Regions from separate parts of the Pseudoalteromonas sp. OFAV1 genome, predicted to be linked through region 2. Evidence: predicted binding sites of a transcription regulator. Region 2 holds the regulator's gene; the other holds the start of a gene.
The links. Region 2 encodes LexA, which represses DNA repair genes until DNA is damaged. Its sites were predicted from a motif close to TACTGTATNNNNATACAGTA; they were not measured.

Region 1: uvrD (DNA helicase II) is a predicted target of LexA. The motif match lies at 3,463-3,482, and genes of this name have one in related genera.

Annotation. Positions count from the first base shown of each region.
Region 1 covers NZ_JAKGBG010000065.1:4,275-10,181, reverse strand. Annotated here, with positions in the region: gene nudE (ADP compounds hydrolase NudE) at 1-436, opposite strand, end outside; gene yrfG (GMP/IMP nucleotidase) at 498-1,154, shown strand; gene L1267_RS21845 (dUTP diphosphatase) at 1,155-1,775, opposite strand; gene L1267_RS21840 (peroxiredoxin-like family protein) at 1,909-2,538, shown strand; gene L1267_RS21835 (YacL family protein) at 2,571-2,939, opposite strand; gene L1267_RS21830 (hypothetical protein) at 3,063-3,287, opposite strand; gene uvrD (DNA helicase II) at 3,547-5,712, shown strand; gene L1267_RS21820 (GNAT family N-acetyltransferase) at 5,690-5,907, shown strand, end outside.
Region 2 covers NZ_JAKGBG010000011.1:84,923-90,829, reverse strand. Annotated here, with positions in the region: gene L1267_RS08780 (endonuclease) at 1-649, opposite strand, end outside; gene L1267_RS08775 (VOC family protein) at 765-1,118, shown strand; gene L1267_RS08770 (hypothetical protein) at 1,093-1,818, opposite strand; gene L1267_RS08765 (hypothetical protein) at 1,977-2,357, shown strand; gene L1267_RS08760 (PaaI family thioesterase) at 2,365-2,802, opposite strand; gene lexA (transcriptional repressor LexA) at 2,963-3,580, shown strand; gene coxB (cytochrome c oxidase subunit II) at 4,007-5,152, shown strand; gene ctaD (cytochrome c oxidase subunit I) at 5,149-5,907, shown strand, end outside.

The DNA of each region.
Region 1 (5,907 bases), on a different contig from region 2:
CAGGCTCATCACCAGGTAAGGTTTCAGGGTAGAGATCTTCGGCGTACAAAATATGCATAGTGGCATTAAAGTAACTCGGTGCCATGCTGACTTTTTTAAGTTCAGCAAAGTGCTTCGCGCCAAAACCAACTTCTTCTTTAAGCTCACGATCTGCAGCTTGCTGTGGTGTTTCGCCGGGGTCAATTAAGCCCTTTGGGAAGCCCAACTGATAATCATTGGTGCCAGCACAATACTCTCGCACTAATAGCAGTTCATTATCGGCCGTTACTGGCACAATCATCACTGCCCCTCTGCCACCGCCACGAATTCTTTCGTATTGCCTTTGCTCGTCATTAGAGAACTTCAATTCGAGAGACTCAACAGTAAATAGTCGACTTTTAGCGACAACTTCATTAGACAAAATTTGCGGTGGTGTAGGATGCTTTTTCTGTGTCATTGGCATTAATTTGCTATCATGGCAGTTATGCTCATCATAAATCTTTTAAAGTGAATTGCCTATGTTAAATTGGTCAAAAATCGATACTGTGTTGTTAGATATGGATGGCACCCTACTCGATTTGCATTTTGATAATTACTTTTGGCTAACCGTTATTCCCGAGCAATATGCGCGTAAACATAAAATCAGTTTAGACCAAGCAAAAGCTGACATTTTACATCGTTATCAACAAGTTCACGGGCAAATTAATTGGTACTGCTTAGATTACTGGCAACAGCAACTTGATTTACCGATTATGGCGTTAAAACGTGAAATTCAACATTTAATCAGAATTCGTGACGATGTTCCGCCGTTCTTAACGGAGCTAAGAAAAGCAGGCAAGCAATTGATCATGCTTACTAACGCGCACCCAGATTGTGCCATGTTAAAGTTTGAACACACGGCTATCGATAATTACTTAGATGGGGTTATCTCAACTCACCAATATGGCGTGAGTAAAGAGCATCAACCATTGTGGCAACAAGTACATCAAGAATGGCAGTTTGATAAGGAACGGACTTTATTTGTCGATGATAGCCCTGCCGTGCTAGATGCGGCAAAAGAGTTTGGTATTGGCCATATACTTGCGGTTGCCAACCCTGATAGTCAGCAACCGCATAAGCAGTTCGATGGCTTTTTATCGACCATCGATTTTCGCGAGTTTATACCCGTTAAATAATTACTTCGGGTAACGCTGCTCTAAGCCTTGATATACAAGTTTTGCAAAATCTGCATGCTCTGTATCTAGGCTTTTTACCACTTCTACTAAGTGCTCGTTATCTTCTTGGCCATTCCAGACTTTGATATAACTACCGTCTTTGTAACCATGATCTTGACGGAAGAAGTTCAAGGTATTTTTACCAACATAACCACGGTATAAATCATCGATATCCATACCAATTTGCGCCATACAACCTGCAAATGCAGCTGCATTAAAACTCTTTTCTGCGACTGCTGACGCGGCTAATAATTCGAGTGTTTGTTTAAAGTCATCAGCTTGAATTGGCGCACTTAACTCAGCTTCAAGTTGCGCAGCTAACTGCTCATAGCTGGTTTCACCATCAATACGTAAAGATAAACCAAAATGGAAAATATCAACTAACTCTAAAATAACTTGTTCAGTATCTGGGGTTTGTTTTTTCCACCACTTCCAACCGTAGTGGTCAAGCATTTCAGCACACTCAACCCAAATTGCACGATACCATTCAAAGCCTTGGCTAAACCATTGCTCATGAACTTTGGTATTCATCGCATTTTGCATCTCGAGCATAACAACGAGTTTTTGTAAATTAGCAGACATTCTTTATCCCAACTTGCATTTTTTATTTGCCTATATACTACAGTTAAATTTGAGTTTGATGTAGGTAAAGATGAAATTAATCCCGCAACAATCAGGTCATCTTTGCAGTTGAAAAAAATAACCGAGGAAGCCCATGTTTAAATCTCTACTCATTAGCGTGTTGTTTGTACTATCAAGCCAAGTTATCGCTGCAACTGCGACCAATATTGCCGAATCTGCTGAGCGAGTCAGTCCATTATTACCAGGATTAACGGTGCCAAATATTGAATTAAAAGACCAATACGGCAAAACAGTGTCTTTAACTGAACGCTTTAAAGAAAAAACTACCGTGCTGATTGTTTATCGTGGTGGCTGGTGCCCATATTGTTCAAAACAATTGGCCAGCGTGCAAAAAATAGAGAAAGAATTAGCAAGCTTAGACGCGCAACTAATTGCCGTTTCACCAGATAGCCCTGAAAAACTCGCTGAAACAAAAATTACAGCTCCTAGCTATCAATTGCTTTCTGACGACTGCCTTACTTTGGCGCAAACGTTAGGTTTAGCATTTTATTTAGATGACAAAACAGCAAAGATTTACCGTAATAAGCTTGGGGTTAACTTTGTCTCGTTAGAGGGTGAGGCGAAAGTCGCGCTACCAGTACCCGCAGTATTCGTGATAGACACAAATGGGTTAGTTCATTTTCAATACGCTAACCCAAATTACAAAGTACGCTTAACAGAAGATTTATTACTAGCCGCTGTTAAATCAGTGAGTGAGCAATAAATTGGCAACCGATAAGCAGAACATGTTTCTGCTTATCGGCCTTGTGTAAACTCTTGCCAAGATTCAATTAAATCAACAAAGTCTTCAAAGCCGCAGCCACTGCAGAGGCCTTCTTCTTCAAGCATTAAATCATCATCTTGATAGGCAACTAGGTCTTCGTTGTCTTGATGTAATGCATGTGCTTCGAATAACGCTTCATCTTTACTTAAGATCAAATCAATTTCTTGACCTTGTAAAGTTAATGGCTCATTGCTGCTCTTAACCGCAGAGATCAACGCTTGCACCATCGCGATTTTTTCTTTACCGACTTCTTCGTTTAGCCAACGGCCTATGACGGCATGTTCAGAGGAAATTTTAATGCGTAAACCGCTAATTGGGTCGCGGATAAATTGATATTCCATGAAGGGTACTCGTAATACGTTATGTGCTAATTATACCGTTTGCAGCTAGACGTGGCGAGTTTTGCAAGGTTAAAACAACACGAGCGCCCATGCAGGCGCTCGTATTTATGCTATTTAAAATAGCTAGAGTCGCGATTTGAAGCGCGCAGCATCAATAATCGCCCATAGGTATACGATTGGCAGTAAAATAAAACCTACTGCAACATATATTAGTGCACCACTAATCACCCATGCTAAAAAGAATGCAATAGCCGCCATTAAACGACCTTGTACCAATTGTCCTAAACCAGGAAAAAAGATATTACATATTGCTGCGATTACATTACCGCCAGAACCTTGCTCTGCCATACTAACCTCTGTAGTTTTTAATGATTATACTTTTTATAAACACACTTTATGCCAACTTATTATGACTTACAAATCAAAGTGTTAAAAAGTAGCGTTATTTTTATTTTAGTTCTTTTTGCTAAAAATCGGTCAAATTCACAATTTTTATATCGTAATTTTAATGACTTGCCAAAATAGCTGTTTATAAAAACAGTATTTTATTTAGCCTTGCATAAACACCTGTTATACTCCACCCATTATAGATTGAAAAGGCGTAACGATGGACGTTTCTGAATTACTCGATGGCTTAAATGATAAACAACGGGATGCAGTCGCAGCCCCATTGCAAAACATGCTAGTACTTGCAGGTGCAGGTTCTGGTAAAACTCGAGTACTTGTTCATCGCATCGCATGGCTCATGCAAGTTGAGCAAGCTTCTGCATACAGCATCTTTGCGGTAACCTTCACTAACAAAGCCGCGAAAGAAATGCGCACCCGTGTAGAAGAAACCTTAAAAGCACCGGTTGGCGGTATGTGGATTGGCACTTTCCACGGCTTATCTCACCGCATTTTACGCGCCCATCACCGTGAGGCGAACTTGCCTGAAAGCTTTCAAATCTTAGATTCTGACGATCAACAACGTATGATCAAACGCTTGCTTAAAGCGATGAACATCGATGATAAAAAGTGGCCAGCAAAACAATTTGGTTGGTATATCAGCGCGAAAAAAGATGAAGGTCTACGTCCTAAAGACATTCAAGCCTACGATATAAATGAGCAGATGATGCTGAAAGTCTACGCTGCATATCAAGAGGCTTGTGATCGCGCAGGTTTGGTCGACTTTGCCGAAATTCTGCTACGCTGCTACGAAGTACTTAAGAACCACCCAACACTTTTACGTCACTATCAACAGCGTTTTGCCCATATGCTGGTAGACGAGTTTCAGGATACCAATACAATCCAATACGCTTGGTTAAAACTACTCGCGGGTAATACGAACAGTATTATGATTGTGGGTGATGATGACCAAAGTATCTATGGCTGGCGTGGCGCAAAAATTGAAAATATCAAACGCTTTTTAACTGACTTCGAAGCCGAAACCATTCGCCTTGAACAAAATTACCGCTCAACGGCAACCATCTTGAAAGCCTCAAATGCGCTGATCAAAAACAATGCTGAACGCATGGGCAAAAGCCTTTGGACAGACGGCAATGATGGTGAGCCTATTTCTGTTTACGCTGCGTTTAATGAATTAGACGAAGCGCGCTTTGTCAGCAGCAAACTGCGTAGCTGGCTAAATGCAGGTAATGCATTACAAGATGCCGCGATTTTATACCGTAACAATGCACAATCTCGTGTACTCGAGGAAGCAATGCTACAAGAAGGTTTAAAATACCGTATTTACGGCGGTATGCGCTTCTTCGAACGTCAAGAGATCAAAGATGCACTTTCGTATCTACGTTTAGTGGGTAACCGTCAAGATGATGCAGCTTTCGAGCGCGTTATTAACACCCCAGCCCGTGGCATAGGTGATAAAACACTAAGCCACATTCGTGATTGCGCGCGAAATGAATCATTGCCACTTTGGTATGCCGCAAAAGCTATTATCGAGCAGCAGCACTTATCTGGCCGAGCTGCAAGTGCCGTCACTAAATTCTTAGAGCTTGTTGAGCATATCGAAGATAAGATCAGCGATCTCACTTTAGAAGAACAAGCGAAATACGCCATTCAAACCTCTGGGTTAATGGCAATGTATCAAGCTGAAAAAGGTGAAAAAGGCCGTGCCCGGGTAGAAAACTTAGAAGAGCTTATTAGTGCTTGTGGTCAATATGAACTCCCTGAAGATGAAGAGTTCAGCTCGCCACTACAGGGCTTTTTGGCATATACCTCTCTAGAATCTGGCGAAGGTCAAGCTGACGAGCACGAAGACGCCGTGCAAATGATGACCCTGCACTCAGCAAAAGGCCTAGAATTCCCTCTGGTATTTATGGTTGGTGTTGAAGAGGGCATGTTCCCATCTCAACAAAGTAATGAAGAGTCTGGCCGTTTAGAAGAAGAGCGCCGTTTATGTTATGTCGGTATGACTCGCGCGATGGAAAAACTGTATATTAGTCATGCAGAAAGTCGCCGTTTATACGGCCAAGAAAAATACCACAGCCCATCACGCTTTTTACGTGAAATGCCTGAAGACTGTATCGAAGAAATTCGTATTAAAACACAGGTTTCAAGACCACCTGCAGCAGGTCGTTTTAGTCCATCAGTGACACATGCCGCATTTGAAGATAGCGGCTTTAACTTGGGGCAACGCGTCTTGCATGCCAAGTTTGGTGCAGGTACTGTACTCAATTACGAAGGTAGCGGCGCACAGTCACGTATTCAAGTGAACTTTGATGACCTAGGCAGCAAATGGCTTGTAACACAGTATGCAAGACTTCAAGCCTTATAATGAGTATTTAACAGCACTGTGCAACGAGCTGGTTATTGCAAAGCATCGCCAGCTTGTCATAGTGCAAGGAAGCGAAGCTTGGTGCTATCAGTTTGCAAACCAATTAGCGCTTAAAAATAGCTATGTTTTCAGTAGCAACTCATTATTAGCAAATAGTGAGTTTCCAAAACATGCTCACCAAATTCTTGGTCAAGA
Region 2 (5,907 bases):
GTGCTTTACGGTCATTTACTTGAGCCACTTCAAGTCGTTGCCATGCCTCGAATAGCTGTCGTTGTTTATCTGAAATTTTTAATCCGTAGGTTTGCTGCATGTAGAAATAGGCATCAGCGATACGTTTTCGTGCATAAATAGGAGGCTCAAACACCCGTTGCTTAAAATCTATTTTAATAGGACAAGCACCGTATTTAGGACTATGGGATGTGACCATTCCATAGCGAAAATTAGAGCGATCAGCGTTGATTTCACCTATTGCAGGTGCCAGATTATTGATATCAGCTTCCATTTTTCGGAACTTTTCGCTGACTTTTCGGCAATTTTTGCGTCCGCCGTTCTGCCAACATTGTAACTGATGGCCAAATTCCCACGCAGGTACTATGTGCTCCCACTCAATTCGTTTTGCGCGAACATTTTCTTTGCCTGAACGTGTCATTGCATTTCGAGGTATATAGCCGCATCCATTAGGATCTGGTACGAGTTTCTTACCTTGGCGTTTTATGTCACATCCACAGTAAAGGCTTTTACTATTGTCTGGTAGGGTTTTTATTAAGTGCTTTTTGGCACTAGAAAAGCTTGAAAATTGCTCTGCATTTACAGAGAAATTGATTATTAAACAAAGGGTAAAGTAGAGAAATAAACGCATATCCATCACATCAGTGAACTACAGGAAAGCTCATTTTAGAGTGACTATTCTAAAAGGAAAAGTTTTTCAACTCAGCTATAGTTGTTAGGCCGTTTTCATTAAAGGAATTACTACTATGTTACTAGGTGCTTTTTCTGTGAGTTTAAATGTAAAAGATATCCATGCCTCTAAGCTGTTTTATGAAAAGCTGGGTTTTAAAGAGTTTGCCGGCGAAATAGAGCAGCATTGGCTAATTATGAAAAACGGTGAACATTTAATTGGTTTGTTTCAAGGAATGTTTGATAAAACCATGCTGACCTTTAACCCCGGTTGGGATCAAAATGCTAAAACGTTGGCTGAGTTTGCTACTTTTGAGCAATTAGCTCTGCATTTTCAGCAGCAAGGTTTAGCAATACAAAAGGCCGGTGAAGCGAGCTTTATTATCACCGACCCAGATGGCAATCCTATTTTGATAGACCAACACGTGTAGCTGGTTTTTTACGCTTTATACGAACGTTTTGCAGTAACAAAACAATTCCGGTAATACAAAACAGCACGCTGGTGGCTGAGAAGCTGATAAGCAGTGGGTTATTAAAGTTTTCTCGCTCGTCGTAATCCATAATATGCAGCATCCAGAAAAAGTCGAAAATACGCCACAGGGTGCTGCGCACAGTGATGACTTTACCGTTTTGGCTGTCTAAATATATGGTTGTCGCAAGCCAATCATCGAAACGAACTTGCCATATGTTTTGTTTATGGGCAGCTTCGCGGGGTCCTTGTTTTAATTGCTGTACTTGCAAAACATTGGCATCAATCAGTAAGTGTGCTTTGGCGTTCGCGATAATTTCAGCCTCACTGGGTTTTGCCATGGGAGCTCCAGTATGACCATTAAAGCTGACAGTGCTTTGCTCAGTAGTAACTTCAATGATTGGTGCATTTAAAAAGTGACTATAGTTAATCGCTTTTATTTGTTGAAATTGGGCGGTTATCCGATCAACTGATGCTGTGTAATCAGCCATCATAAATGGATTATCTAAACTGCGTTTTGCTAAATGTTTACCATGGACTTTTTCGAGGGGGAGTGAACTCATTACTAAGCCTCCCGATAGCCATAGAAGTAGCTGAATGGCTAGCAGATAGCCAAGCCATTTATGCCCTTTGCGAGCATATTTGAACATGCGTTTATTCATCATTACTCCGTTATTATTGTTGTATGGGAGCTATTTTAGGTTGTTTAACTGTATTGCCAATGCGGCATAATGTCGCATTAACTGTATTCTAGATTTGGTATATATACAAAACTGAGTTAAAGTTTCAGTCGATATCAATAGAGGGTAAAAACGAGAGTATGTCGGAAATTCAATTTTTAAATGTGGATCTGGAGCTTGAATCAAAGCACGATATTAGTGCACTTGTTGCTGATTTAAAGAAAAATGCCATGGTTTTACATTACGACCAAGATGAATACCGTCAACTAGCGCGTATTGAGGCTGCTGCTGATATCAGTACACCAGACAAAGCGATTAATCAGTTGTGTGAATTAATTGAATCGTGTTCACGAAATGCTCTTAAGCAGTGGTTGTCGTGCTCTAAACGTACATTTGATATTGGCTTTGAATCAGGCGTTTCACCAAAATGTTTTAATCAAGCCCTGCATGCTGATACCTTGTTGCGTATTTCAGCGATTGGCGCAGGGGTTGAAATTACGATTTATCCAGTCGAAAAATAGCCTGAGCTTAGCGCTCTACAACAGCTGCGGTCATTCTTGATACGCAGCAAAGCTCTCCTGCGGCATTGGTAATTTTAATATCCCACACTGAAGTGCGCTTACCTAAATGAAGAGGCTTTGCTGTGGCCGTTAATACACCCTTACGAGATGCTTTCATATGGTTGGCATTAATTTCTTGGCCAACAGCATAAAATTTATTGAAATCAACCACAAAGTTAGCCGCATAGCTTGCCACTGTCTCGGCTAACACAACGTTCGCTCCGCCATGTACCATGCCCATAGGGTTATGATGCTCAGGAATGGCAGGCATAGTCGCCACTAAATAATCATCACCAATTTCAGTCACCTCAATGCCCATGGTTTTCATTAAAGTACCTTGCCCGGTGATCCCTTGCTCTAAACTTTTACAAAGCTCTAGTGTGATTGGTTGATGCCAAATACTCATTGTATTTCCTTGCGTGCAAATTAAAAATAATACCTTATGGCATCTTTATACCTGGTTCAATGTTAGTTTTGTAGCAATATGATGGCGTTAATTTAAATTTGCGATTTTCAGATAACTGTATATACTCACAGTTAAATGTACTGTATGGAAAACCAGTTGTATGCGCCCATTAACAAAACGCCAATCGCAAATTTTAGAACTAATTAAAGTCTTTATTAAAGATACAGGCATGCCACCTACGCGTGCTGAAATAGCTCAAACATTGGGTTTTAAAAGTGCCAATGCTGCCGAAGAGCATCTAAAAGCACTGGCAAAAAAAGGCATGATCAAAATGAAGCGTGGGGCGAGTCGTGGTATTCAATTAATTGAAGAAGACGAACCTGAGCAATTAGGTTTACCTTTAATTGGACGAGTTGCAGCGGGTGAGCCCATTTTGGCGCAAGAACATGTTGAAAGTCATTGTCAGGTTGATCCTTCACTATTTAAACCTGCGGCTGACTTTTTACTGCGTGTAAATGGTATGAGTATGAAAGACATTGGCATCATGGATGGTGATTTACTCGCAGTACATAGAACGCAAGTTGCTGAAAATGGTCAGGTTGTTGTTGCTCGTGTTGATGAAGATGTAACTGTTAAGCGTCTTGAAAAAGCTGGGCGTAAAGTATTTTTACATGCTGAAAACGAAGAATTTTCGCCAATTGAAGTTGATCTTGAGCATGAATCTTTCAATATTGAAGGGTTAGCGGTGGGTGTTATTCGTAATGCCGACTGGATGTAACTGTTTCTAAAATAGTGCACCAAATTGCTGTAATTTGGTGCGTTGCTTGTTTTTTATTATTTAGCATCGATTTGTAAACCCTTACTCCTTGTATAAAGCCTTATATGGCGCAGTTTTTTACTCTCACTCTGCCTCTCATTTTAAAATAACGCGCTGATTATAGTTGTTATTTTTGCACCAAAATAAACATTTATTACTACTAAAACTTGCTTATTGCTCATTTTTTAACTAATTGGTTAATACAGTGTATTAACACCTGATTAATAAAAATACACTCAAATGTGCTAGGTGTTAAACATAGGGTTGGTATCATCGCTGGGTCAAAATGATACGTAGTCGCTCTGAACAATAAAAAAAACGAATGGGCACCTTGTTGTATCGCCTTTTCGCTTTGCGTCTTGCAATAGCATTAAAAGGAGCCGTCACATGGGTAAACTGCGTTATGCCTTGTGGCTTATATTACTCGCACCTGTGCAGTTAGCATTGGCAAATAGCCAATTTAATATGCGTAAAGGGGTGACTGATATAAGTAATAGTGTTTATGAATTACACATGACGATATTTATTATCTGTTGTGTGATAGGCATCATCGTTTTTGCGGTGATGTTTTGGGCTTTGATCCATCATCGAAAGTCGAAAGGAGCCAAGCCTGCGCAATTCCACGAAAGTACCAAGGTTGAAATTCTTTGGACTGCCATACCATTTGTGATCTTAATCGCCATGGCAATTCCAGCTACAAAAACACTGATAGCGATGGAAGATGCTTCTAAAGCCGATATTACAATTAAAGTAACGGGCTCACAGTGGAAATGGCATTACGAGTACATGGGCGAGGAAATTGCTTATTACTCAATTCTATCTACTCCAAAAGACCAAATAGATAACCAAGCTGACAAAACAGAACATTACTTACTTGAGGTTGATAAGCCTTTAGTACTTCCTATCAATAAAAAAGTTCGTTTTCTAATGACCTCAGATGATGTTATTCACTCATGGTGGGTGCCTGACTTTGCGGTTAAAAAAGATGCAAACCCGGGTTTTATCAATGAGGCATGGACACGCATAAATGAGCCAGGCATCTACCGGGGTCAGTGTGCTGAGTTGTGTGGTAAAGATCATGGTTTCATGCCTGTTGTTGTGCAAGCGTTGCCTGAAGACGAATTTGCTAACTGGCTAGCAGAGGCTAAGCAAGAAAAGGCCAATGCTGCAGCAGCTGATGCGGCTTTATTAGATCAAACATTACCGAAAGAAGAATTAATGGTTCTTGGGGAGCAAGTTTATATGGCAAGTTGTGCGGCTTGTCATCAGCCTACAGGAATGGGCTTGCCGGGAGTGTTTCCTGCTCTTAAGGGGAGTCCAATTGTGCTTGGAGATGTAAAAGACCACATCGACATCGTATTACATGGTAAGCCGGGTACAGCGATGCAAGCATTTGATAAACAGCTTTCAATTAAGCAACTTGCTGCGGTTATCACATATAAGCGAAATGCATGGGGTAACGACACAGGCGATGTGATTCAACCAAGTCAAATTCAAGCAGCTATCGATGCAGCAACGGAGGCGAAAGAATGAGCAACGTTATTAATGAACAAGCCACTGAGCATGCGCATCATGACCATCATCCTGCAAAAGGTTTCAAACGTTGGCTTTACACCACCAATCATAAAGATATTGGCAGTTTATACCTGATATTTTCGCTCACTATGTTTTTAATTGGTGGCGCGATGGCAATGGTGATCCGCGCTGAATTGTTTCAACCTGGTTTACAACTAGTCGATCCACACTTTTTTAACCAAATGACCACAGTGCATGGTTTGATAATGGTATTTGGTGCGGTAATGCCGGCATTTACAGGGCTTGCTAACTGGATGGTGCCTATGATGATCGGTGCACCCGATATGGCGCTACCACGGATGAATAACTGGAGTTTTTGGATTTTACCATTCGCGTTTTTAATCTTGTTGGCTTCGTTACTTATGCCAGGAGGTGGCCCTGCATTTGGTTGGACTTTTTATGCACCACTTTCAACGACCTATAGTAACGATAATACAGCCTTGTTTGTATTTGCTGTACATATCATGGGTATTAGTTCAATTATGGGGGCGATTAACGTTATTGTGACTATCGTTAATATGCGAGCGCCCGGCATGACATGGATGAAGTTACCACTGTTTGTGTGGACTTGGCTTATTACGGCATTTTTGTTGATTGCTGTGATGCCTGTTTTAGCAGGGGCGGTCACTATGGTGTTGACCGATAAATACTTTGCAACCAGCTTTTTTGATGCGGCGGGGGGCGGTGACCCTGTGATGTTCCAGCACATCTTT